One region of the Bacillus nitratireducens genome, then DNA from elsewhere that is predicted to be linked to it. Evidence: riboswitches for the same ligand, from Rfam matches in the RefSeq annotation. Region 1 holds a riboswitch; each other region holds the start of a gene.
What was found. Region 1 has a riboswitch for S-adenosylmethionine ahead of Q3V31_RS15090 (bifunctional homocysteine S-methyltransferase/methylenetetrahydrofolate reductase). Riboswitches for the same ligand answer to the same signal wherever they lie in the genome.
Positions count from the first base shown of each region.

Region 2: it holds a riboswitch for S-adenosylmethionine, as region 1 does, so the genes downstream of both, Q3V31_RS23165 (sugar ABC transporter substrate-binding protein) here and Q3V31_RS15090 (bifunctional homocysteine S-methyltransferase/methylenetetrahydrofolate reductase) in region 1, are expected to answer to the same signal.
Region 3: it holds a riboswitch for S-adenosylmethionine, as region 1 does, so the genes downstream of both, Q3V31_RS22065 (LLM class flavin-dependent oxidoreductase) here and Q3V31_RS15090 (bifunctional homocysteine S-methyltransferase/methylenetetrahydrofolate reductase) in region 1, are expected to answer to the same signal.

Region 1 covers NZ_JAUMJO010000003.1:602,256-610,500, forward strand. Annotated here, with positions in the region: gene Q3V31_RS15060 (MBL fold metallo-hydrolase) at 1-445, shown strand, start outside; gene Q3V31_RS15065 (class I SAM-dependent methyltransferase) at 455-1,567, shown strand; gene Q3V31_RS15070 (ArsR/SmtB family transcription factor) at 1,712-2,002, opposite strand; gene Q3V31_RS15075 (cysteine hydrolase family protein) at 2,400-2,912, opposite strand; gene metC (cystathionine beta-lyase) at 3,075-4,238, opposite strand; gene metI (cystathionine gamma-synthase/O-acetylhomoserine thiolyase) at 4,235-5,347, opposite strand; SAM riboswitch class I at 5,442-5,551, opposite strand; SAM riboswitch class I at 5,754-5,863, shown strand; gene Q3V31_RS15090 (bifunctional homocysteine S-methyltransferase/methylenetetrahydrofolate reductase) at 5,934-7,766, shown strand; gene metH (methionine synthase) at 7,766-8,245, shown strand, end outside.
Region 2 covers NZ_JAUMJO010000006.1:237,198-245,442, forward strand. Annotated here, with positions in the region: gene Q3V31_RS23150 (L,D-transpeptidase) at 23-784, opposite strand; gene Q3V31_RS23155 (SDR family oxidoreductase) at 853-1,719, opposite strand; gene Q3V31_RS23160 (NCS2 family permease) at 1,944-3,245, shown strand; SAM riboswitch class I at 3,338-3,443, shown strand; gene Q3V31_RS23165 (sugar ABC transporter substrate-binding protein) at 3,531-4,643, shown strand; gene Q3V31_RS23170 (sugar ABC transporter ATP-binding protein) at 4,640-6,127, shown strand; gene Q3V31_RS23175 (ABC transporter permease) at 6,111-7,106, shown strand; gene Q3V31_RS23180 (hypothetical protein) at 7,134-7,406, opposite strand; gene Q3V31_RS23185 (hypothetical protein) at 7,455-7,658, opposite strand; gene Q3V31_RS23190 (patatin-like phospholipase family protein) at 7,786-8,245, opposite strand, start outside.
Region 3 covers NZ_JAUMJO010000006.1:17,931-26,175, forward strand. Annotated here, with positions in the region: gene Q3V31_RS22050 (immune inhibitor A domain-containing protein) at 1-2,039, opposite strand, end outside; gene Q3V31_RS22055 (YdcF family protein) at 2,301-3,299, opposite strand; gene Q3V31_RS22060 (ATP-grasp domain-containing protein) at 3,626-4,582, opposite strand; gene Q3V31_RS22065 (LLM class flavin-dependent oxidoreductase) at 4,575-5,633, opposite strand; SAM riboswitch class I at 5,716-5,822, opposite strand; gene Q3V31_RS22070 (hypothetical protein) at 6,080-6,286, shown strand; gene Q3V31_RS22075 (DUF4352 domain-containing protein) at 6,527-7,084, shown strand; gene Q3V31_RS22080 (DAK2 domain-containing protein) at 7,205-7,375, opposite strand; gene Q3V31_RS22085 (RrF2 family transcriptional regulator) at 7,567-8,073, opposite strand.

The DNA of each region.
Region 1 (8,245 bases):
TGCTGTTGATGCCGTGAGAGATGCTTTTCGTATTCCGGTATATGTACATAAAGAAGAAGCGGATTGGTTAGGAGATGCAACTGTGAATGGATCACAAATTTTTATGATGAACCGCAGTATTACAGCGAAACCAGCAGATCAAATTATTGATGCAGAAGGTACATTAACAATCGGTTCTTTTAACTTTGAAATTTTTGAGACACCAGGACATTCTCCAGGAAGTATTTCTTATTATTGTAAAGAGGCGAATGCCGTATTTTCTGGTGATGTATTATTCCAAATGAGTATTGGAAGAACAGATTTGCCTGGCGGAAGCTTTGCTGAATTAATCGGAAGTATTGAAGAGAAATTATTTGTATTACCAGATGAAACAGCGGTGCTATGTGGGCATGGTCCAGAGACAAGCATTGGATTTGAAAAAGAAAATAATCCGTTTTTACAATAAGGAGTCATTATGGGGATGGAGCTCATTTTAAGGGAATGGATGGGGAAAGAAAAGGATTATTCAATTTCATACAGTACGTATATGAACCTCGTATTATATGCAGAGGGACATGGATATTATATGAGAGAACGTGAAAAAATTGGGAGGCAAGGAGATTTTTTTACGAGTAGTAATGTATCTTCTGTCTTTGCGAAGACTTTTGCTAAGTTTTTCATTCGGCTTGTTGAAAATGGAGAAGTTTCTTCAAATATTTGTGAGGTTGGTGGGGGAACAGGAAGGTTTGCCTATGATGTTTTACAAGAATGGAAACAATTATCTCCGGAAACCTTTAGTAGTTTAAACTATTCAATTGTTGAAGTGAGCCCTTTTCATAGAAGATTACAGCAGGAGAGTCTTTGCTCATTTGATAATGTATCGTATTATACATCGTATATTGAAATGGGAGAGTCTTTCGAAGGAATTATTTTTTCGAATGAGCTATTTGATGCGTTTCCTGTTGAAGTAGTTGAGAAAAGAAATGGAATTTTGTATGAAGTACGTATCACGTATACAGAGGAAGGGGACCTTGCTGAAGTATTTAGGCCAGTAGAGAAAAGAATTGGTCGATACTTATTGAAATATAATATTCATATTGCAGAGGGGCAGCGATTTGAGGTACCTATTGCAATGGAAGAGTATATAGAAGAGATTGCAGAATGGTTCCAGCGAGGTATATGTATTACAGTTGATTATGGTTATACAAAAGAAGAATGGATGCATCCTGCACATCATGAAGGAAGTTTAAGAGGATATTATAAGCATAAGCTAATTCGTAACCCTCTTGCATATCCAGGAGAAATGGATTTAACTACCCATGTTCATTGGGATGAGTTGAAGATGATTTTCGAGTTACAAGGGATTCATACGATATGGCACAGGAAGCAATCAGAGTTTTTGTTAGCGGCAGGAATATTAGAACATCTTACGAGTCATCAAGATACGAATCCTTTTTCTGAAACTCAAAAACGAAATCGAGCAGTTCGTTCTATGATTTTGAACGGAGGCTTAGGAAGTGCCTTTGATATTGTTATGCACACGAAAGATATGAAGAATTTACATTTGAATCGATATTTAACAACATGAAAAAACAAGACACAGTATATTTCTGTGTCTTGTTTTTTCATACGACTTATGTAGTATTATATATTTCCTCTCATGATATATATTTATATTAAAGATATGAGATGAAAAATATAGAATACGTTCTTTTTCTCTGTCTATTAGTCCCTAACCTAATAATACACGAACGAGTTGAATAATTGTTTCGTTTTCTACTTTGTAGTAAATTTCTAATCCTTTTCTTTCACTAGAAACGATTTTAGCACTTTTTAACTTTGCTAAATGCTGTGAAATTGTAGATTGTGGCATGTTTAAGCCAGTGTACATTGTAGAAACATTGCTTGGGCCACGTTCAATTAATCCTTTTACAATACATAAGCGAACAGGATGAGCAAGCACTTTCAATAATTCTGCATTGCTTTCATATAGTTCTATTTCTTTTTGAAAGGTTTCTAACATGTTCTTTTCCACCTCCGTGTGAGCTGTTATACCATACCATACTATACATACCAAAAAATTAAAGAAAAGAAAACAGTTGTTGCAGAAAAAAAGTCCTAAAGTAAAGAAATTGTAAGAAAAGAGACCCTGATGTAAATAAAATAGATAAATTTGTACGGTTTTGTAAAATGACACTTTTGGGTGAAAATTTTGATGCGTTTTAAAAATTGAAAGATATAGATATATTTGTAACACAATTTTATCATGATTTTCTTATTCTTTCAAATGAATATACGAAATTTTTAAAATAATATGACAAAGGAATTGTAATGATATATATAGAATATAGAACAGGTTAAAAGAAGCTGACTATAATCAGCTTCCTTATGGTGATGATTAAATATTTGAGTCATTTATTCTAGAGCTCATCTTTTATCAACTTTAAAAATCTATGGTTCCATATATTCTCATAAAAATCAATTGTCTCTTTTGCCGACATAAATGGATTATGTAACGTAGAGGTTGTTTTCTGTACCATGAAGTTTTCGTATCCTAGTCCGTGGGCAAATTTAATCGTAGCATCCATGCAGTATTCTGTTTGGGCACCACAGAATTCAATACGATGTACGGATAATTGATCTAAAATCTCTTTTAAGTTTGTTTTATAAAATGAATTTGCATGTGTTTTTCTTACAAAAAAATCTTGTTCTTGAACATCTAGATCAGCATGAATAGCCCAAAGTTCTTTTTCAGGTACTAAATCATCATCGCAATGTTGAACAAAAATGATTGGTTTATTTGATTTTCTGTATGAAGAAATTCTTTTATTTACTTTTGAAAGTAAGCTTTGTAAGTCAAATAAGTGTTCTTCGCTATAACATACCCCATTTTGTAAATCAATAACGATTAAAACATCTGCACAAGTATCCATTATTTTTTGCCCCTTTTTTTACTTCTTAATATATCAATTAATTTATTACTTGGAAATAGATGGTGCTCTATCGTTTTTTTATGAACTATACGAAAAGTAAGAAATATACTCAAAAACATAAAAAGAAGATATGAAAACTTAATTTCATATCTTCTTTTCTCTCTATGCATTTACAGGTTCTTCTACATAAGAAAGGGCATTTTCAAAATCGGATATTAGATCGTTAACATTTTCAAGACCGACAGATAAACGAAGCAATGAATTAGAAATGCCTCTTTCGTCACGTGCCTCCTGTGATAAAGCGGCATGTGACATTTTTGCTGGATAGGAAAGAATAGATTCAACAGCCCCTAGACTAACCGCAAAAACGGGTAGTTTAACTTTCGATAAAAATTGGCGGAGTGCGTCTTCTGATTGTAAAGTGAAAGATAGGACAGCTCCGGCTGATGTAGCTTGAGATTGTTGAATATCATAGCCAAGATGTGATTGTAAGCCAGGATAATAGACATTTTGGACTTTAGCATGCTCTTGTAAATAATGTGCAATTTTATTGGCGTTAGCAGCGGAGTGCTCGAGACGTACATGCAATGTTTTTAAACCGCGAAGTACGAGAGAACAATCTTGAGGTCCTAAAATAGCGCCAAATGCATTTTGTAAAAATCCAAGTTTTTGAGCGAGTTCGGCATCTTTTACAACCGCTAATCCGGCAGTAACATCACTATGACCAGCAATAAACTTTGTGGCACTATGAAGAACGACATCGGCGCCAAGATCAAGTGGTTTCTGGAATAGTGGTGTCAAAAATGTATTATCAACAAAAGTAAGAGCACCAATAGATTTTGCAAGATTAGAAACAGCACGAATATCTGTCACTTTTAAAAGTGGGTTAGAAGGTGTTTCTACATAAAAGAGCTTCGTATTTGGTTTAATATTTTCTTTTACTTTTTCTACATTTGTCATATCTACAAATGTATGTGAAACACCGTAACGAGAGAGTACTTCAGTTATAATTCGATAAGTGCCTCCGTATACGTCTTCTGAAATGAGTACGTGATCACCTTGTGAAAGAAGGAGAAATGCAGTGGAAATCGCTGCAATTCCTGATGCAAATGCGAATCCTTTTGTTCCGCCCTCTAATAAAGCAATGATATCTTCAAGAGCTTCACGAGTTGGATTACCCGATCGGCTATAGTCGTATTTCCCAAAAGTATCTACGTCAAACTGGTGAAATGTTGATGTGTTATAAATGGGAACGTTAACAGCTCCTGTTTGCGAGTCATGTTTATATTGGTTGTGTAGTAGGAGTGTATCGATAGAATAACTCATATTCTTACACCTTCTTTTACAAGTTTAATGGCTTGCTTTAAGTCTTGAATTAAATCGTTACTATTTTCAATGCCGACGGAGAATCGAAGAAGACGATTACATACACCGTTTGCCGTTCTGATTTCTTCTGGAATATCAGCATGCGTTTGCGTTGCTGGATAAGTCATTAAACTCTCTACACCACCAAGACTTTCAGCAAATGTGATTAAGGATAAAGATTGTAAGAATGGATTAATCCATGTTTCATCTTGAAGGCGAAACGAAATCATGCCGCCTCTTCCTGGATAAAATACATCTGTCACACCATCTTCATCATTTAAATAAGCAACAATTGCTTTCGCATTTTCTTCATGTTGTTTCATGCGAAGCGCTAAAGTTTTCATGCCACGAATTAATAGCCATGAGTCAAATGGGCTTAAGACAGCACCAGAGGCATTATGATAATGAGCGATTTCCTCACAAAGTTCCTTTCCTTTTGCAACGACAAGTCCGCTTAATACATCATTATGTCCACCTAAATATTTCGTTGCACTATGAAGTACGATGTCAGCACCTTCTGTTAATGGCTGCTGTATATAAGGCGTGTAGAATGTGTTATCTACGATAAGAAGTAGTCCGTGTCTTTTCGCTACAGTTGCGACAGCGGCAATATCAGTAACTTGCATTAATGGATTAGTCGGAGTTTCTATGAAAATAGCCTTCGTTTCATTTGTGATAGCTTGCTCAATTTGTTTAATAGATTGTGTATTTACGTATCTACATCGAACATTCCACTTTTTTTCGTGTTCGGAAAATAAGCGATACGTTCCCCCGTATAAATCTTCGGATACAATAAGTTCATCTCCAGAACGGAATAATGAAAGGACGAGGAGAACAGCTGCCATACCTGAACTACAGGCATAACCTTGTTCGCCATATTCTAAGTCTGCGATTGCCTGTTCTAAAAGACCACGAGTTGGATTTCCAGTTCGTGAATAGTCAAAGCCGGTAGATTTACCAAGTCCTTCGTGACGATAAGCGGTTGAGAAATAAACGGGTGGATTAACAGTTCCTGTTGTAGTTTCGCTACGATTTCCGATTTGTGCTAGTTTTGTTTCGATAGTTGACATGTAAAAATTCCTCCTTTTTAAATTGAACCAGTAGTTGAATATAAAATAAAAAAAGCCTTCTAAGAAGAAGGCTTTCGGATTGAATAGAGTCTTCTTCTCATCTGTCAAATCTTTCACAATTTGCTGGAATTAGCACCTTATTAACAAATGTTAATGGTTGCTGAGGCGTCATAGGGCCAGTCCCTCTACCTCTCTAGATAAGAATGTTCGTATGAAATTTTTATTATGTTTTTAACTTTACAACAAAAGTTAATTGAATTGCAACTTTATTTTAAATAATTTTTATTTTTCCGCAAGTGTCATTGACTTTTATATTTGTGCATGCTAAATTTATAAAAAATTAACAAACATTGTTAAAAGGGGAACGTATTTCCTTTTAGCTACATAAATAAAATAATAAAGACAACTCTTATTGAGAGCGGTGGAGGGAAAGGCCCTGTGAAACCCGGCAACCTTCAAACGAAATGTTTGAAACGGTGCTAATACCTGCAAAACGAATGTTTTGCATAATAAGAGGCGGAACAATTATGTCCCCCTCTTCAAAGTGAAGAGGGGGTTTTTATATTGATAGAAATGAGGGAGATTCGTGAAGTTACTAGATTTATTATCAAAAGGAATTGTAATAGGTGATGGTGCGGTTGGAACGTTATTACATTCACATGGTTTGCAAAGTAGTTTTGAAGAATTGAATTTGTCTGATCCAGACTTAATTATATCGATTCATAAACAATATGTAGCTGCTGGTGCAGATGTGATTCAAACAAATACGTATGGAGCAAATGAGGCGAAATTACGTATGTATGGCTTAGAAAATCAAGTTGTTCAAATTAATAAAGCGGCAGTGAAGATTGCGAAAGCATCTGTTACAGAAAGAAATGCAATTTTAGGAACAATCGGTGGTATGAAACATATTGGAGCTGTTACAACGACTGATATGGAAAGGGAGTTTATGCTACTTGAACAGGCAGGTGCTTTACTAGAAGAACAGGTTGATGGATTACTATTAGAAACTTTTTACGATGAATTTGAATTACTTCATGCCGTTAAAGTATTGCGTAAGCAAACAAATATTCCGATTGTTGCTCAATTAGCGTTACATGAAGCAGGTACGACTCAAAATGGAAATGATGTCAATGAAATATTAAAGCAGCTTATAGATTACGGTGCAAATGTTGTTGGATTGAACTGTCAACTAGGACCACTTCATATGACGGAAGCTTTTAAAATGATATCGATTCCGCAGAATGGCTACTTGTCAGCATATCCAAATGCAGGTCTCCCGAATTATGTGGAGGGACGTTACGTATATGAGGGAAGTCCGGCTTATTTCGAAGCGATGACACTGAAATTTATTGAGCAAGGTATTCGGTTATTGGGTGGTTGTTGTGGTACTACTCCAGAACATATTGAAAGTATGAAGCGTGCTACTCTAAATGTTACGCCTGTAATAGAAAAGGACACGATTCAAAGACCAAAAGTAGTTCATACACACGAGAAACGTTCGAAATCTCACGTCACTCTAGCAGAAAAAGCAAAGAAACAAACGACAGTTGTAGTGGAACTAGACCCACCGAAAACATTAGACACGCAGCGTTTTTTTGAAGGGGCAAGAGCACTGAAAAGAGCTGGGGCAGACGCTATTACTCTAGCAGATAATTCATTAGCATCGCCTCGCGTTTCTAATATGGCAATGGGTGCATTATTAACGAAGCATGATATTCCGGTATTGACTCATTTAACGTGTAGAGACCATAACGTCATTGGGCTACAATCTCATTTATTAGGTTTATCGGCGTTAGGGATGGAGGAAGTGCTAGCTTTAACTGGTGATCCAGCGCGCGTTGGTGATTTTCCGGGAGCAACTTCTGTATATGATCTGTCCTCTATAGAGTTAATTAAAATGATTAAAGAAATGAACGATGGACGTTCCATTTTAGGGAAATCCATTGGACCGGCAACAAGATTTTCTGTAGGCGGCGCATTTAATCCCCACGTAAGGCATTTAAAAGCAGCGGTAAAGCGAATGGAACGAAAAATAGATGCTGGGGCTGAATATTTCTTAACACAGCCGATATATGATGTTGCTTTAATAGAAGAAGTATATGAAGCAACAAAACATTTGGAACAACCTATTTTTATTGGAATTATGCCATTAGTAAGTAAGCGGAATGCAGACTTTCTCCATTTTGAGGTGCCGGGTATTACCCTTCCTGAAGAAATAAGGGAGAGAATGGATGGACACGAAACGAAAGAGGCAGCTATTGAGGAAGGGATTCGTATTTCACAAGAGTTGATCGATGCGGCGATGAAATATTTTAACGGTATCTATCTAATTACACCATTTCTAAAATATGAAATTACAGAACATCTTGTTAAATATGTGAGAGAAAAGCAAGAAGTGAAAGAAGGTATTAATTGATGAAGTGTATAGAAGAAAAATTAAAAAATAACATTTTAATATTAGATGGTGCAATGGGGACAATGATACAACAAGAGGACTTAACTGCGGAAGATTTCGGAGGAGAAGATTACGAGGGGTGTAATGAATATTTAGTAGAAACAAGGCCGGATGTTATTTTAAAGATTCATAAAGCTTATATTGAAGCTGGAGCTGACATCATTGAAACAAATACATTTGGGGCGACAAATATCGTATTAAGTGATTATGAGCTGTCTCATTTAGATGAAGAACTAAATGAAAAGGCAGCACTATTGGCGAAGCAAGCTGTTAAAGAAAGCGGGAAGGAAGTATATGTTGCAGGTGCGATGGGGCCGACAACGAAAGCAATTAGTGTTACAGGAGGAGTTACATTTGAGGAACTGATTGAGGCCTATACAAGGCAGGCGAGAGGGTTATTGAAAGGTGAAATTGATGTATTACTTGTGGAGACGAGTCAA
Region 2 (8,245 bases), on a different contig from region 1:
TACCGCCTATACACGGTAGCTATTACGGAGCATCATATTTTCTTTTATATATATTACTTAAGATCGAATAAGGTAGTTGCTCATAACGAATTTTTTCTCCCGTTTCATCAACAATATACAAATTTCTTCCTATATAATATATCCCATCTTTTCGTTTGGAGTACACTGCATATTTTTCATTTGGCAATACCGTTTTTACTTTCGTCAATTGTCCATTTGGTTCTTGCCAATATATATTTACACGGTCTACTAGCGTAAGTGTTCCAATTTGTTCTTCTTCTACTTTACGACCATTCCAACTCACAACACGATAACCAAGCTTATTCGCTTCATATTCAGGGCTCGTATAAAAACGAGAAATGATTACTTTTGTTTGTAATTGGACTCGGTCATATAACCACTGTATATCCCTATCATGCATGCGAATACAACCATTTGATTCTCTACTTCCAATCGTCCATTCCCGATTAGTCCCATGAATCGCATATTCATTTTTATCTAGCCCAAGCCACCTCGTGCCGAGAGGATTATTCGGTGCACCCCCAGGTATTTTTTTTCGATGGTATTCTTTATTTTTATATTTAGTAATAATACAAAAATTACCTTCAGGCGTAGGTGTACGATCTCTTCCAGTTGTTATCGGAAACGTTTTCGTATAGTTTCCTTCTTCAAAGAAAGACAACTGATTCGTCGTAAGGTTCACTAAAATTAAATGATCTGTATTAGCAAAAGCGCTAGCTGGTAGGCAGAAAAATAGGATTACGATAAACAATACTTTCTTCATCTAAATCCTCCCTAGCACTAGTATCATAATAAATGCAATTAGCTTTACTTTGCTCTTATAAATGAAAACTATCCATTTACAATAACGCCCCCATTTACATGTATCATCTGCCCTGTTACATATGCCGAATCATTAGACGCCAAATATACATACGCAGGCGCTAATTCATACGGCTGACCAGGTCTTTGCATAGGAACATTGCTCCCGAACTGTGATACTTTTTTCTCATCAAAACTTGATGGAATAAGCGGTGTCCAAATTGGACCTGGTGCAACACCATTTACACGAATCCCTTTTTGTACTAATGATTGAGATAGCGACCTTGTAAACGCGACAATTGCTCCTTTCGTTGCAGAATAATCAATCAACGTTTCATTTCCTTCATACGCAACGATAGATGCTGTATTTATAATTACATCCCCCTGCTTTAAATGGGATAGCGCTGCTTTTGCAACATGAAAATAAGAGAAAATATTAATACGGAATGTCGTTTCTAGCTGTTCCGCTGTAATATACTCTAGTCCTTGCTGCGGATATTGCTGTGCGACGTTATTCACAAGAACATTTAAACTGCCCAACTGCCGGACGGTCTCTTCCACAATATCTTTACAATGTTGTTCACAACTCAAATCCCCTGGCAGTAATACACAATTCACGCCTTCTTTTTCAACAAGTTTTTTCGTCTCATTTGCATCTTCATCCTCATCTAAATAAGCAATCGCAATATTTGCTCCCTCTTTTGCAAAGGCGATGGACACAGCTCGTCCAATCCCGCTATCTCCCCCTGTAATTAATATATTCTTTCCTTTTAATTTTTCGCTTCCTTTATAATTTGGATCTTCAAACTTTGGAAGAGGACTCATTAACGATTCAATACCAGGCTGTTTATTTTGATGTTGTGCTGGCATTGTTAAAAAGTTTTTTTGCTGCGGCATAACTTTCTTCAACTCCTTTCCCCTTATCATGTGCACAATATTAAAAACTACTTACACATGAGAAAACCACAATTCCCACTCGTTTTTACGGCTAATATTCAAATTTAAGACATAAAATATGGATTGTTCTAAAGTTTTTATGCAAAACTATTGCAAAAAAGTCAAAAAACGAATATTATATATAACTGTTGTGAAAATTATTCGTAAAAAGAAAGGATGTTTATATGTTTAACCTTTCAAAACATAAAACTTCTATTAAAACTGAAATTATGGCAGGTATTATTACCTTTTTAACAATGGCATATATCATTGTCGTAAACCCTGTTATCCTTGGGGATGCAGGCGTTCCATTTGAACAAGCATTTACAGCTACTATTATCGCCGCTGTTGTCGGAACATTATTTATGGCAATCTTTACAAACTTACCAATCGCAATTGCACCAGGTATGGGATTAAATGCTTACTTCTCTTACTCTGTTGTAAAAGCTCATGAAGGCATGACTTTCGCAATTGCATTCTCTGCTGTATTCGTAGCAGGTATGATTTTAATTTTGTTATCATTCACATCTTTCCGTACGAAATTAATGGAAGTAATTCCTGAAAACTTAAAACATGCACTTACTGCTGGTATTGGTCTTTTTATTGCTTTTATCGGTTTGCGATTAACAGGCATTGTTACTAAAAATGATGCAAACTTAGTTGGACTTGGCGATCTTCACTCTGCTCCAGTTCTACTAGCATTAGCTGGTCTTGGAATTACAATTATCCTTATGTCTTTAAATATAAACGGGGCACTATTTATCGGAATGTTACTAACTGGTATTATCGCTTATTTCACAGGGCAATTAACGTTCTCAAATGGCGTTACGTCAATGCCTGGATTACCAGAAGGCATTATCGTTTCAAACCCAATTACTGCTGTATCTGATGTAATTAACTACGGATTATACGGCGTTGTGTTCTCATTCTTCCTTGTTACATTATTTGATACAACAGGAACATTACTTGGTGTAGCACAACAAGGTGGATTTATAAAAGACGGAAAGCTTCCAAAAGCAGGACGAGCTCTTCTATCTGACTCATTCTCAGCAACAATTGGAGCTATGTTCGGAACAACACCATCAACAGCTTACATTGAATCTTCTGCTGGTGTTGCAGCTGGTGGCCGTACTGGTTTAACAACTGTTACAGTAGCTGTTCTGTTTGCATTAGCAGCATTCTTCGGACCGTTAGTGAGCGCTGTTTCTGGCGTTTCAGCTATTACAGCACCATCATTAATTATCGTTGGTAGTCTTATGATGGGTTCAGTTCGCCACATCGATTGGGATACGTTCGATGAAGCATTCCCAGCATTTTTAGTAATCTTAAGCATGCCACTTACATCAAGTATTTCAACAGGTATTGCACTTGGATTTATTTCATACCCACTTATGAAAATGGCAAAAGGACAATTCCGTGCTGTTCACCCACTTGTGTATTTATTCGGAATCTTGTTCGCTTATCAATTAGTTTTCTTACCACATTAAAATCCCTCATAAAGAGGGATTTTTTATTTACAAAAAAACATTTGACAACAGCATACACTTATGGAATAATTCGAAATAGTTAAATATTCGATGTCTTATCAAGAGCAGGTGGAGGGATGAGCCCTACGAAGCCCGGCAACCGACCCATTTATGGGCACGGTGCTAATTCTTACAACACATTGTGTTGAAAGATAAGAGTAATATGATAAGACGTCTTTTCTATATGAAAAGACGTTTTTATTTTCACTCCCTCCTCTCTTTTCTTAATTTAGGAGGGATTTTTTTATGAAAAAATTATGTTCCACCGTACTCATTATTCTCTTACTCGCATTAACAGCTTGCACAAATGAACAAGATGCTATCTCTTCACAAAAGCAACAAACGGTGAAGAAAGAAACTACTACAGCAGCAAATCATTTACAAACAGAAATTCCAAGCCAAGTAAAAAAGCCATTAAAAATCGCATTAATTATGCAAATGTCCATCGGAACTTTTTCCTCTCAATATATTGAGGGTGTCAAAAAACAAGTCGAGCTATTCGGCGGCAGTGTGCAAGTCTACAATTCTGATAATGATTTAGCAAAAATGGCAGCAAATCTAGATACTGCTATTAATTCAAAAGTTGATGGTATTTTAATTGATCACGGTCGCTCTGAAGCACTAAAACCCGGAGTAGAAAAAGCATTACAAACGAATATTCCTGTAGTTGCATTTGATAACGATCTACGCTTACCGGGTGTAACGATTATTGATCAAGATGATTATAGTCTTGCATGGAAATCATTAAAAACGTTAGCGGAAGATCTGAATGGACAAGGGAATATCGCCGTCGTATGGGTTGGCGGATTTGCCCCAATGGAACGTCGCAATATTATCATTGATGCTTTTTATAAACGTTATCCAAATATAAAAGAAGTTGCACGCTTTGGTACCGCTAGTAATAACACACCACTTGATACGCAAACACAAGTAGAAGCTTTACTAAAAAAATATCCGAAAAAAGGTGATTTACAAGCTATTTTCGCTTCGTGGGATGAGTTTGCTAAGGGGGCCGTCAAAGCACTCGAACAAGCTGGTCGTACAGATATAAAAGTATACAGCATTGACTTAAGTAATGAAGATTTACAACTCATGCAAAAAGAAAATTCACCTTGGACTGCTACGGCTGCAACCGATCCAGCTGAAGTCGGTAAAGTTCAAGTGCGTTTCTTATACAAGAAAATCGCTGGTGAACAAACGCCAGATATTTATTCACTAGAACCTTATTTAGTAAAGAAAAATAGTTTGCCACAAGAAAATATAAAGATGGATCAATTATCAAAACATATAAACGGTTGGGGAGACTCGAAAGATGCATATTCACCTTGGATGAAAAAATTAGAGAAGGAGAAAAAATGATGACATTCTCTCTTCAAAACATTACACATTCTTATCACATCTCTACCCCTGTACTAGAAAATGTTTCTATTAACATACAAAAAGGAAAAGTTCACGCTTTACTAGGAATGAATGGTGCAGGAAAAAGTACTTTAATAAAAATAGCAACTGGTGAAATTCAACCAATTTCTGGAAATATAAAAATTGATAATCAGTCTATTTCCTTTACTTCACCACGCGATGCAAAAAAGCATGGTATTTCTTTCGTGACACAAGAAGTGGATCACGGACTTATTCCTGGATTATCTGTATTAGAAAATGTACTAATCGATCATTTAGCAATGCAAAATAAAGTACTATTTTCAAAGTCAAAGTTAGTCTCACTCGCTAAACAACATTTGCAAATTGTACAGGCTGATTTAAATGTTTCGGAAGATGTTTCAAACTGCTCATTACATGAAAAACAATTACTTCTTATCGCAAGAGCTTTATCCAACAATACAAATTATCTTTTATTAGATGAGCCTACTTCTTCTCTTGGACCGAAAGAAGTTGAAACCTTCGGGCAACTATTAAAAGATTTAACATTGAAAGGAATTGGCATCATCTTAATTTCTCATCGTTTATCAGAGATTCGAAATTTCGCGGATGATGTAACCGTATTACATAACGGTAAAGTTGCACTTTCTGAAGCGATTACAAAGGTTACAGATCAACAAATTGTGGAAGCGATGACTGGAAAACAACTTACACTTCCTATTAATACAGCACCAAAACGAGGGAACGAAGAATTATTTAAAGTACAAGAACTTCCATTACACAAAGACCATTCTCCCCTTTCTCTCACCGTACGGAAAGGTGAAACTGTTGTGATATACGGATTAATTGGCAGTGGCAAAACAACACTTGCTGAAACGTTATTTGGTACTCGTCATACTTATCACGCAGAAATAGATGGTCAAACAATAACAATTAAAACACCGCGAGATGCGATTAAAGCAAAGATCGCACTTGTACCAGAGGAAAGAAGAAAACAAGGCGTATTTCTTTCGGAAGATATTATAAGCCACACTAATTTACACCAATCAGGTTGGAGACGAAAGCAAACCGAAGTAAATAATGCTACTACAGCAATTTCTTCTTTCAGCATTTCACCCAATGACCCAAAAGCATTTATTCATTCACTTAGCGGTGGAAACCAGCAAAAAGTCTCCATTGCAAAGTGGCATGGATTCAAACCAAATCTATTTCTTTTGGACGAGCCAACTAAAGGTGTAGACATAGCTGCAAAACAAGACATTTTTCAATTCATTCGTAACATTACAGAAAACGGAAGTTCCGTAATTTACTTCACAGGAGAACAAGATGAAGCACTACATATCGCTGATCGCATTCTTATAATGGCAAACGGAGAATTTGTAGGTGAATACTTACCAGACGAACTATCTCCTGAACAGCTTTTACATTTATCTGAAGGGAGTTATTCCATTGAATCTCGTTCATAAAACCAAAACTAAGAAACTATATTTACCTACTCATCTTTTTTATCAATTTAGTACGATTGCTATCATTATAGGTGTTACAATTTTCTTCTCTATCGTCAACGATTCTTTTTTAACATACAACAATATTAGTGATATTTTACGTTCCATTTCTATCGTAACGTTACTTGCAATTGGTGTTACCTTTACATTAATTGTAGATGGATTTGATTTATCAGTCGGCTCTACCGCTAGTTTAGCAACCATTGCCACTGCTTCCTGTCTCGTTTTATATCGACAAGAACTATTAGTCACACTCCTTGTTCCTATTCTTTGTGGGCTATTAGTTGGATTATTAAATGCACTACTCGTTATCCGAATTAAACTACCAGATTTACTAGCTACATTAAGTATCATGTATATCGTGAATGGACTACACTTAACATTTTCAAAAGGATCTTCTATTTATGAAGGAATGTCTGGTGCCAAAGGACATTTTATTCCATCCTTTTTATTTATCGGCCAAGGTTCTGTGTTAGGAATTCCAGTCCCTGTCATTATCATGCTTATCGTCGTTTTAATTGCATATGTATTTTTAGAAAAAACAACGTACGGTCGTTTCTTTTATATGACAGGTGGGAATCGGGAAGCTGCTAGACTAGCTGGTATTCCTACTGATCGTTACCGTGTATATGCTTATATGATTAGCGGTTTACTTGCCTCTATTGGCGGTATTATTCTATGTAGCCGCGTTGGAACAGGACAAGTTTCAGCTGGCGCCCCATTATTAATGGATGCAGTTGCAGCTGCCTATATCGGTTATGCAATGTTCGGTGCTAAGAAACCAAATGTCATCGGAACATTTCTTGGTTCCGTATTAATTGGAATCATATTAAACGGCCTTACAATGATGAACGTTCCTTATTATGCACAAGATATCATTAAAGGCAGTATTTTAATTGCAGCTTTAGCCTTTTCATTTATTAAAAAGAAGCGTAAATAAAAAAGTAGCGCATCGAATTCCGATGCGCTACTTTCCTTTTGCAACAATCACACGAACTACTTTCAACGCAAAAAGCAAAAGACCGTTCGCTATTGCTGTAACACCTAAGAATATTGCTATCATAAGCTCTCTCATTCCGTTATTAAATACAAAAATAATAGAAGAAATGAAAGCCAAAATAAACAATATGAACGCTGGTATATATTTAATAAAAGGCTTCTCAAATGATCTTTTAGAAAGAAGAAATGTAATTAACAATGTCATAATAAAAACAAAATATACCGCAAATAAAAAAATCATATGAAAGCCTCCTCTACGACCAAACTACTTAAAAGAGGTTAGAAACCTTTAATATTTCTCATTTACCTGCAATTCTTTACTATACTTTTGAATGAACACTGATGAAATAACCATTACCATTCCTATACTAAAACCAATAAGCTGATCTAATAACATTTCATCATGAATGAACCAGCGCAGTAGAAATACGCCACCAAAAATAAGCAACATAGTAAATCCAGTATGTCTAAGCCCTTTATATACATTTTCCATATGTATCACCTCTCTACATACTTTTATCCATATTATACCATGACCTAAAAATGTATATAACCAACATTCGGTATTGAAACCAATAATAAAAAAGGCTGCAGAGAACTCCATCTCCACAGCCTAATACTTATTTTTGCAAAAACGCCTGTAAATCTGCAAATTGTCTCTTTGCATCCTCATAGCCTTGCTCATATAAACTTTGTAGTTTTGTCGCATCTTTTTCCATACGATCTACTTGAAGCGGCACTTCTGGGCGAATAACAAATAAATTACCCGCCTGCTCTTCTTTTTCAATGTAGTGAAGTGTTTCATTATACACTTCATAACGAGTTAGCATCGTATTAACAAGGTTCGGATATTTTTTATAAGCTTTCGCTGCAACCCAGCCAAATTTTGATTTTTTCTTTGCGTAACCATAATTTCTCGTCAAAATAACGACTGATTTTCTAAATCCATCCTCCTGTGCTTTACGGACTGGAATCGGATCAGAAATCCCGCCATCTAACAATTGCTTACCACGGTAATTTACTACTGGTGCAATGAAAGGTAATGAACTAGACGCTTGTAATAAATTGAGCGCATCATCA
Region 3 (8,245 bases), on a different contig from region 1:
ACCCAGTTATCTGTAAAGCTTTGATCCGCATACCATACAACCATTCCTGTATTAAAGACTGGACCACGTGCATGTTGTAACGCCGTGTCAGAACCAGCGTAATTTCTCCACTCTACATAGTAGTTATTTTTTTTCTGTTCCAATCCGTTAGATACAGTAAATCCTTTTAACGTCATTGCTGGCTGACCTTCTGCATCATCAGAGAAAACAACTTTCCCATCGACAGTTAATGCAGCATTATCTAACGCAAATCCTTTATAAGCTACTGCAATATCTGTTAAATACTCAAATTGCAGTTTTACTTTTTTCCCTTTGAATTGGCTTAAATCGTATGATTTATCAACCCACTTACCATCAGTTGTATCTGCTCCGCCTTTTACATCTTTTTCGCCCATTCTATCAATACGTGTCTTCGTTCCGTCTTCTGCAATCGCATATACGTCAAGGAAATCATACTTCGCTTCAAGTTCGTAGAATGCTTTATAATCGAACTTAGCATTCGTTGCATTTGTTAAGTCAAATACTGGTGTCTCAAGTGTTGTATGAATGTCATTTCCTTTTGTGCTGTAATAAAACTTCTTACCAAATGCTGACTCGATATTTTTAATATCTTTGTCTGGCAAGTTAACACGAACGATTCCTGGTCGTTTTGATTTTGTAACACTTTGATCTAAATATGTTGCAACACCGACTCCCGTGCGAAGTTTATCATAATCTACCTCAACGATATTCGCCCAGTTGCCATTCATATTCTTTTGGAAAAACTCTTTATTTTGTGGTGAGAAACTTGTTGGCTCTGTTCCTGCAATTTTTCCAGCCCAGCTGCCGCCACTCATAATAGACCATGACTCAATAGGTTCACCTTGTCCTGAGTACTTTGTATCGTACTCATCTGGTAAGCCTAAATCATGACCATACTCATGCGCAAACACACCAACCGCTCCATCTTCAGGCTCGATTGTATAATCGTATGCAGCCATCTTTCCGCCCCAATTCGAAACAGAAGATTTTGTGCCATCAATCGCATATGGTTTTGATCCAAGTTTTGAACGATGAGACCAAATTGCATCATCTTTCAATTTACCGCCGCCAGCTTCTTGACCAACGCCAGCATGTACAACCATTAAATGATCAATAATGCCATCTGGCTCGTTTTTATTTCCATCACCATTTTGATCGTATTGATCAAATTGATCATAATCTGCTAAATTAATTCCTTTTGCTACCGCTGCTTTTAATGCTTCTTTCACAAGATCACGTGGCCCTAAAGGACCCTTATTATCATGACCAGTTCCTGCATCCGAACCGTAATCTGAAGCTTTCCCTGGAACAGTAAGCCATTCCGTTACAGTTCCATCAACTGTGTAGCTCCCGCCAGATTGTTCTTCATAATATTGTTTAAATGTATTAATCTTCGATCCATCAAATAGAGTAAATGGTTCATCACCAAATAACATTTTTTGATAATGTTCACGATTAAAGTCCTTAGAGTACATGTATCCTGGCTCTTGATCAATATTGTTATGCTTAAAATCGCTAAATTCTACGAGTAAAACAAGCACTTTATCTTTTCGAACAGCACCGTTGTACTCTTCTTGCTTCGCTGGTGCAGTAGGGACTTTTCCATTTAATTTACTAGAATTCAATCCTGCACCTGGTCCAGCTACTGGCCCTACTGTTGGCTGTTGCGCCTTTTCATTTTCCTTCATTTTTGCATCTTTTACTTTTTTCATAAAATCAGAAGCTTCTTGCGTAAGACTATCTCCCGTCAAGATTTCTTTACCAGGGTTTTCCCCTTTCTTTTTCTCAACATATTTTTCGACAGCCTTTGACGTCTCAGCTTGTGATGCAGATTGATCAATTACGCCCCGTTGTTTTAGCGCTTCTGCCAAACGCTCCTCCGGTATTAAATGCTCATCTATTGGTAGAGATGGTGTTGGTGTTTCAGCCGCCGCATGACTTCCAAAAGCAAAACTACTACTTAGTACTGCCGCTGTTGCTAAAACTGATAACGGTTTTAACTTCTTATTCTTTTTCAATGCATTTCCTCCCCAGTGTCTGCGAATTATCGTTTTTTTTGCCGATAGAAACATAATATTCTCTTTATAGAGAATATTCAATCTTTTTCAACAAATAAAATGTTGAGAAATATTTTTTATGCAGGGGGAAATGCGTGAGATAGTAAATTAAAATACAGAGGACGGCACCTTATGGGGCGTCTTTTTTATGAATAGCCCTCCTATGAAAAGTGAAATAAAATAAAAAAATGCTCCAATACTGGAGCATTCAAAATAGTATAACTACATCGACCACAATACAAATAACAATAAAATAGCTACAAAAGTAGCATGCCACCATTTATACATGACTAATATACCGATATATTCTCGTAAAAATGCACTTGGTAAATAATATCTTGCTGTGTTAGAACCAACACCTTCACATTTCAAACCCGATAATCTTGCATAAATACTAGCTCTAAATACATGATAATTATTTGTAACAAATATACTCTTGTGGTCAGTTTTTATAGTGTCCATAATCTTTTTAGAAAATAGCATATTTTGCAATGTGTTTCGAGACTTATCTTCCGTTAACACATCTTTCTCATTCATGCCTTTTTCCACTAAATATTTTTTCATAGCAGCCGCTTCACTTACTAATTCATCTGGACCTTGTCCACCAGAAACTATAATTTTAGGGATACGGCCATACTTAATATACTCATCCATCCCTTTATCCAAACGAGATGCTAATAATGGAGGCACTCTATCCCCACCAATTAAACCTGACCCCAAAACAATAATAAAATCAGGTATGTATTTTACCTTTATAAAATGATAAAGTACTGCATAAGTTAAGTAACTCATAAATATATATGCAAAGTATAAAAATAACAGTACGACTGTTACATAATACATATAGAAACTAGGATGATACACACTAAATGCAAGTTTCATTAATAAACCAATAATACCAAATACTGCAAAACTCAATAATAAAGATAATAAATTACCTAATCTTCTTCCTTCACGTTGCATCATGACTTTTCCATTAAATAAAAGATACAGAGCAACAAACAATATCCCTAAAGGGATTAATCCAAAAACTATTCCTAATAATAATAAGCGAGAAAACTCATTAACCTCTGATTGTGATAAAGCATCAAAAATACTTAGGAAGAAACAGCCTAAACTTAATGTGAGAATAAAAGCTAAACTAATTCGTCTCCGATCTTTAAAAAATAAAAATAAAAATAATATAAACAATAAAGCCCCAGCAATTATAAAATTAAACATCACATGCTCCTTTCATCTATAACTATTATACTGAAAAAGTAAGCATAGAATTTTCTAACTACTTTTGTTCATTTGTTTCGCCACTTCTTTTTTAGATATATCAATCAACTATAAAAAAATCCCCTCCACCACAAGGCAGAGGGGATTTTCTCATTCCTATTTCAAACTACCCGCAATCTCCGTAAAGATAACCCCAACCTGCATCAAGGTATCCTAACCTTTTCCCAGCAACTACAGCTCCTCTAACGAACGATCTTTCACCGATAAAATGTGCTATCTCTTCTTTTTTCCTATATTTGCACCAGAACCATATTTTTCAATCAACATTATTTAACTGACTCTACTTGTTTTTCTAATTCTATTCCAAGGAATTTAGCAAGCTCCAGCATACCAAATTGATTCGCTACAGACTCTGCATCAGAATTATAGTTTGTGTTTGTATTAATATCATACGTATAAATTGTTCCATCCGAACTGCGAATAAATTCAATACCAGCGACGGTAATTTCATTTTCTTTCAAAAACTCTTTGTACTGCTCAATAATCGGCTCTTGGAAATCTGATATAATTTCAAATTTTGATGACGACTCTTTCTTACTCTCTTCTCCTACTGGGCAAAAAGCATCGTGAATAGAGCACGCATCTGCTGGACAAAGCTCAAATCCTTCTGATGTATCTACTTTAACCGCATATACAAACTCGCCGCCTACAAACTCACAACGTGTAATATATGGTTCTGGCGCTTCAATATATTGCTGGATTAAAGTAATTCCATCAATGGGTTCTTCAAACGCCGGACCATCCAAATATTGTTCTAAAGCATCAATGGAATGAAACAGCTGAACACCAAGGCCTTTACCTGCACGGTTATGCTTTGTAATGAACGGTACTTCCCCTAACTCCCTTGCCGCTTTTACTATATGATCACGGCCAACAGCACCAATTGTTTTCGGCACTTGTATCCCAAATTTTCTTAATGCTGCATATTGATTCAATTTGCTTACTTCAAGACGTAATGCACGAGACCCATTAAATACTGTTCGTCCGTACCCCTCTAACCAAGCAAGAACCCCTTCAGTCAGCTCAGGTGCATATCGATGCCCTCTCGTATGTGAAGAAGCACTCATGCGGCTATAAAAAACACCTTGGGGAGGTTCTTGTTCTAACGGCAGTGTTCCCTCATTTAAAAGCCATTCCTCATACGGTAACTCCAGTTCTTCCAACCTTTTCACTAAATGATTCGTCCATTCCTTATTCTCATGTAATATGTAAATTTTACTCATTTGTAATCCATTCCTTTCTTTTTGCTTCAACTAATGGCATCACTTTTTCAGAAAATCGTTTCATCTCTTCAAGCTGTGGCGAAAATTGTAAAAGTAATAACGTAACACCCACTTTTTCAAAAGCAAGTATCCTTTCTGCAATTTGTTCTGGTGTTCCGATTAAATTAGGACGTAACCCACGATTAGATACGGAATAATCATTGAGCTTCACTTGCTGTTCCAAATGCGATTTACTAATAAAGTCTTGGTAACCCGCATAACCTAAAGCATCATCTTTCACATCCGTTATGCGTTTCCATTCTTCTAATGCCTCTTCTTCTGTATCACGACAAATGACGTAAGCGGCAAGCCCGAATGACTGCAATGGCTCCTCTGTAACTTTCTTTCTACGATTCTTCATATCTTCTATTTTCACAGATACTTCTTCTACCGTTCCGCCATGCATTACATATGCATCCGCGTGGTTTACAATGACCTCTTTTCCTCGCTCACTCTCACCACCTGCATAAAGCTTAATGCCTTGTTTCTGCACAGGTTTTGGACTTAAATGTGTATGATGAAGCTCATAAAAGTTCCCTTTATAAGAAAACACTTCTTCTTTCCAAAGTTCCTTCAAAATTGTTACAAATTCCTCCGTGCGATCATATCTTTCATCATGTGCGGTAAATACCCCGCCGTACTGTCTTGCTTCTTCTTCCCACCATGCTGAAACTACATTCAATGTAAAACGACCATTACTTAATTGATCGATATTCGCTGCCATTTTCGCTGTAACAGCTGGATTATGAAAGCCAGGTCTTACAGCTGTCATAATCTCTAATTTATCCGTCACTGCTGCAAGTGCTGCCGCAGTTGTCCACGCCTCTAAACTTGGTGCTGACACACCTTTTATATCATTTAAATTTAATTCTGCAATAAGAGTTGTTGAAAAACCTAATTGTTCTGCCGCTTGCGCTGTTTGTTTTGCATACTCAAACGTAGGCGGCATAGATTCATCATCTACATTTCGAAGCCATCCCCCAAAAATCGGTAACCAAAAACCATACTCCACTACCTATTCCCCCTTTAACTTTTAGTCATAAAAAAAGCTACTCTTATCGAAATAAGAGTAGCCTTCTTGACTAAGTGAACCGCTCTTATCTTTCAGGTGTTTTTTCACCTGCAGGATTTGGCACCTTTCGTCTAAAACGAGGTTGCCGAAGTTTCATAGGGCCCGTCCCTCCACTTCTCAACATAAGAATTGTTTGATTTCCATTTATTATAATCATCAGAATAATAAAAAACAATATTTTAATACTTATTTTTCCGATAAATATTAAATGATATATGGAAAACCATATTGTTATAGAGATTTATAAGGGTATTATGTTGTTTTACTTGCGAATATATAAAGGGGTATGTTGTATCATGTCGAAAACATCATGTATAACCAAATTACTTTACTTCTATCGTAAAAACACATCAAAATAAATACGAACCAAAAGAGGTGTTAGTAGCATGAAAAATAAACGATGCGAGAATTGTGGTTCTACTACATTTAAAGAAGGCAGAGTTGGATTTGCCTATCATGCATATGTTTGTGAAGATGATTCTAGTAGGCTCTTTTCAGTGGGGAAACGTTCCAAACTATTAACTACATTTTGTTTAGAATGTGGTGAGGTGAAATCATTTAGAGTGGAGAAGCCGGAGATATTTGAAGAATAAAATAATACTAATTATATATTATGAAGATGTTTATTAATGATACAGTAGGAATGATAACAACGGACGATTTCACTACAACTAGAGTAAATACACCAATTATATTAATAAAAAACAAGAATAAAGTGTCTAAAATCCCCTATTTTAATCCAATAATGAGACATTATGTTAATATTAATAGAATCGCTTTATAATATGTATAGTTGCACAAAATTGAAAAACTTAAGGAGACAGATCAATTTTATGAGAAAATCATTCATATTACTTACTTTAATTCTAGTATTAGTCAGTGTTACGGCTGCTTGCACACAAGATAAAAAAGATAGCACCGTTGAAAATGGTCCAATAGAAGAACCAACCGCAAAAAATGAAAATGAAGAATTAATAAATTTTGAAGAAAAAGAAAATATGAGCCGCTTGGAACAAGGTATTTTATTAGTTGGTGAGAGTGCTAAGGGAGGCTATTACTTGACTGAGGTTCAAAGTGCATATTTAAATGATAGCAACGATTCCGTCGTTGTTAATGTCTCTGTAAAAAATGTACGAGGTCAAACGATTGGACTATCAGAATTAAAATATAACCTAAAAGATGAAAAAGACGGAAAGGCCTATGAAGGAAAGGTACTTGACCAAAACCCTTCTGATATACAAGTTAAACCAAATGAAACAGTAGAATTAAAAATAGCTTTTGAAGTACCAGGTACCGCAGATGAATATATGTTTTATATTGAAAGCTCTTTAGAATCTCTAGAAGCACACTGGAAAATTGATAAGCTGCAATCACAAAAAAACTTAGTCTAAAATACAATTTAATTGAAGACATCTCTCAAATAAGCAAAAAGCACTGAAAAATTTGATATAGATACAAATGAAGAATATATAAAAGTCCCTCCGCCCTAAGGCAGAGGGACTTTCTAATTCTTATTTCAAACTACCCGCAATCTCCGTAAAGATAACTCCAAGCGCATGCGCACCTGCATCAGGATAGCCTAAACTTCTTTCACCAACTGTACCGGTGCGGCCCATGCGAGCTACGATTTCTTTCGTATACTCTGCTCCTTTTTCAAAGGCAATTTTCACTATATTTAAAATATCTGAACACATAAATTCATTTACTTTTTACGAAAATAAAATTGTATTTTTTAGAATTTTAATGTTAATCAATTTGAAACTTTATGAGTTAATTAAATGTGATATTTAAAGAAGGAATTTGTGATGAAGTACTCACATGATGGAATTAATATAAAAAAACAAAAAAACTCTAACTAATTCGTCATGGCGATTTAGTTAGGTTTTTTTTGTTTGAAGTATTCACGAGTATCTACCCTTATCTTTTCAGGTAAAACAATATCAAGTTCTTTATCTAACCATGCAAGAGTCTTTTTACGAAGAAACTCACGCATGTGTTCTTCTGCTTCAAGCATTACTAAGTTAATTGTACAAGAAGAATTGCTAGGGTCACAAGAATTACAAGCGTCGTCTCGATATAGTAGACCATTCTGTACAATATTTTTACATTGAAAAATAGGTTTTGGGCCTTCGACGGCTTCTATTACATCCCAAAAAGAGATATCTTCTGGAGACTTAGCTAACCTATATCCTCCCTTTACACCTGGGACAGAATTCACAATGTCAGCTTTAGATAATTTACCGAAAACTTTTGAAAGAAATGTTTCAGAAAGTCCTTGAAACTCTGCCAAATCTTTTATTCCAACACTTTCCTTGGAAGGAGTATTAATTAAATAAACTAGGCAATGCAAGGCATATTCAACCCCAACACTATATTGCATATACAAATCACCTGCTTTTTATTTTAAGGGTTATCAAATTGTATCTTAGGACCATTTAGAATTTTAGTCAAATAAAAAAAGGCTCTTTTAGAATAGTATGTATTTCATTTGACAAAAATAATTTCAGAGCTTATATTAAAGACCGTATTAATCGACGATTAATACGGTCGAC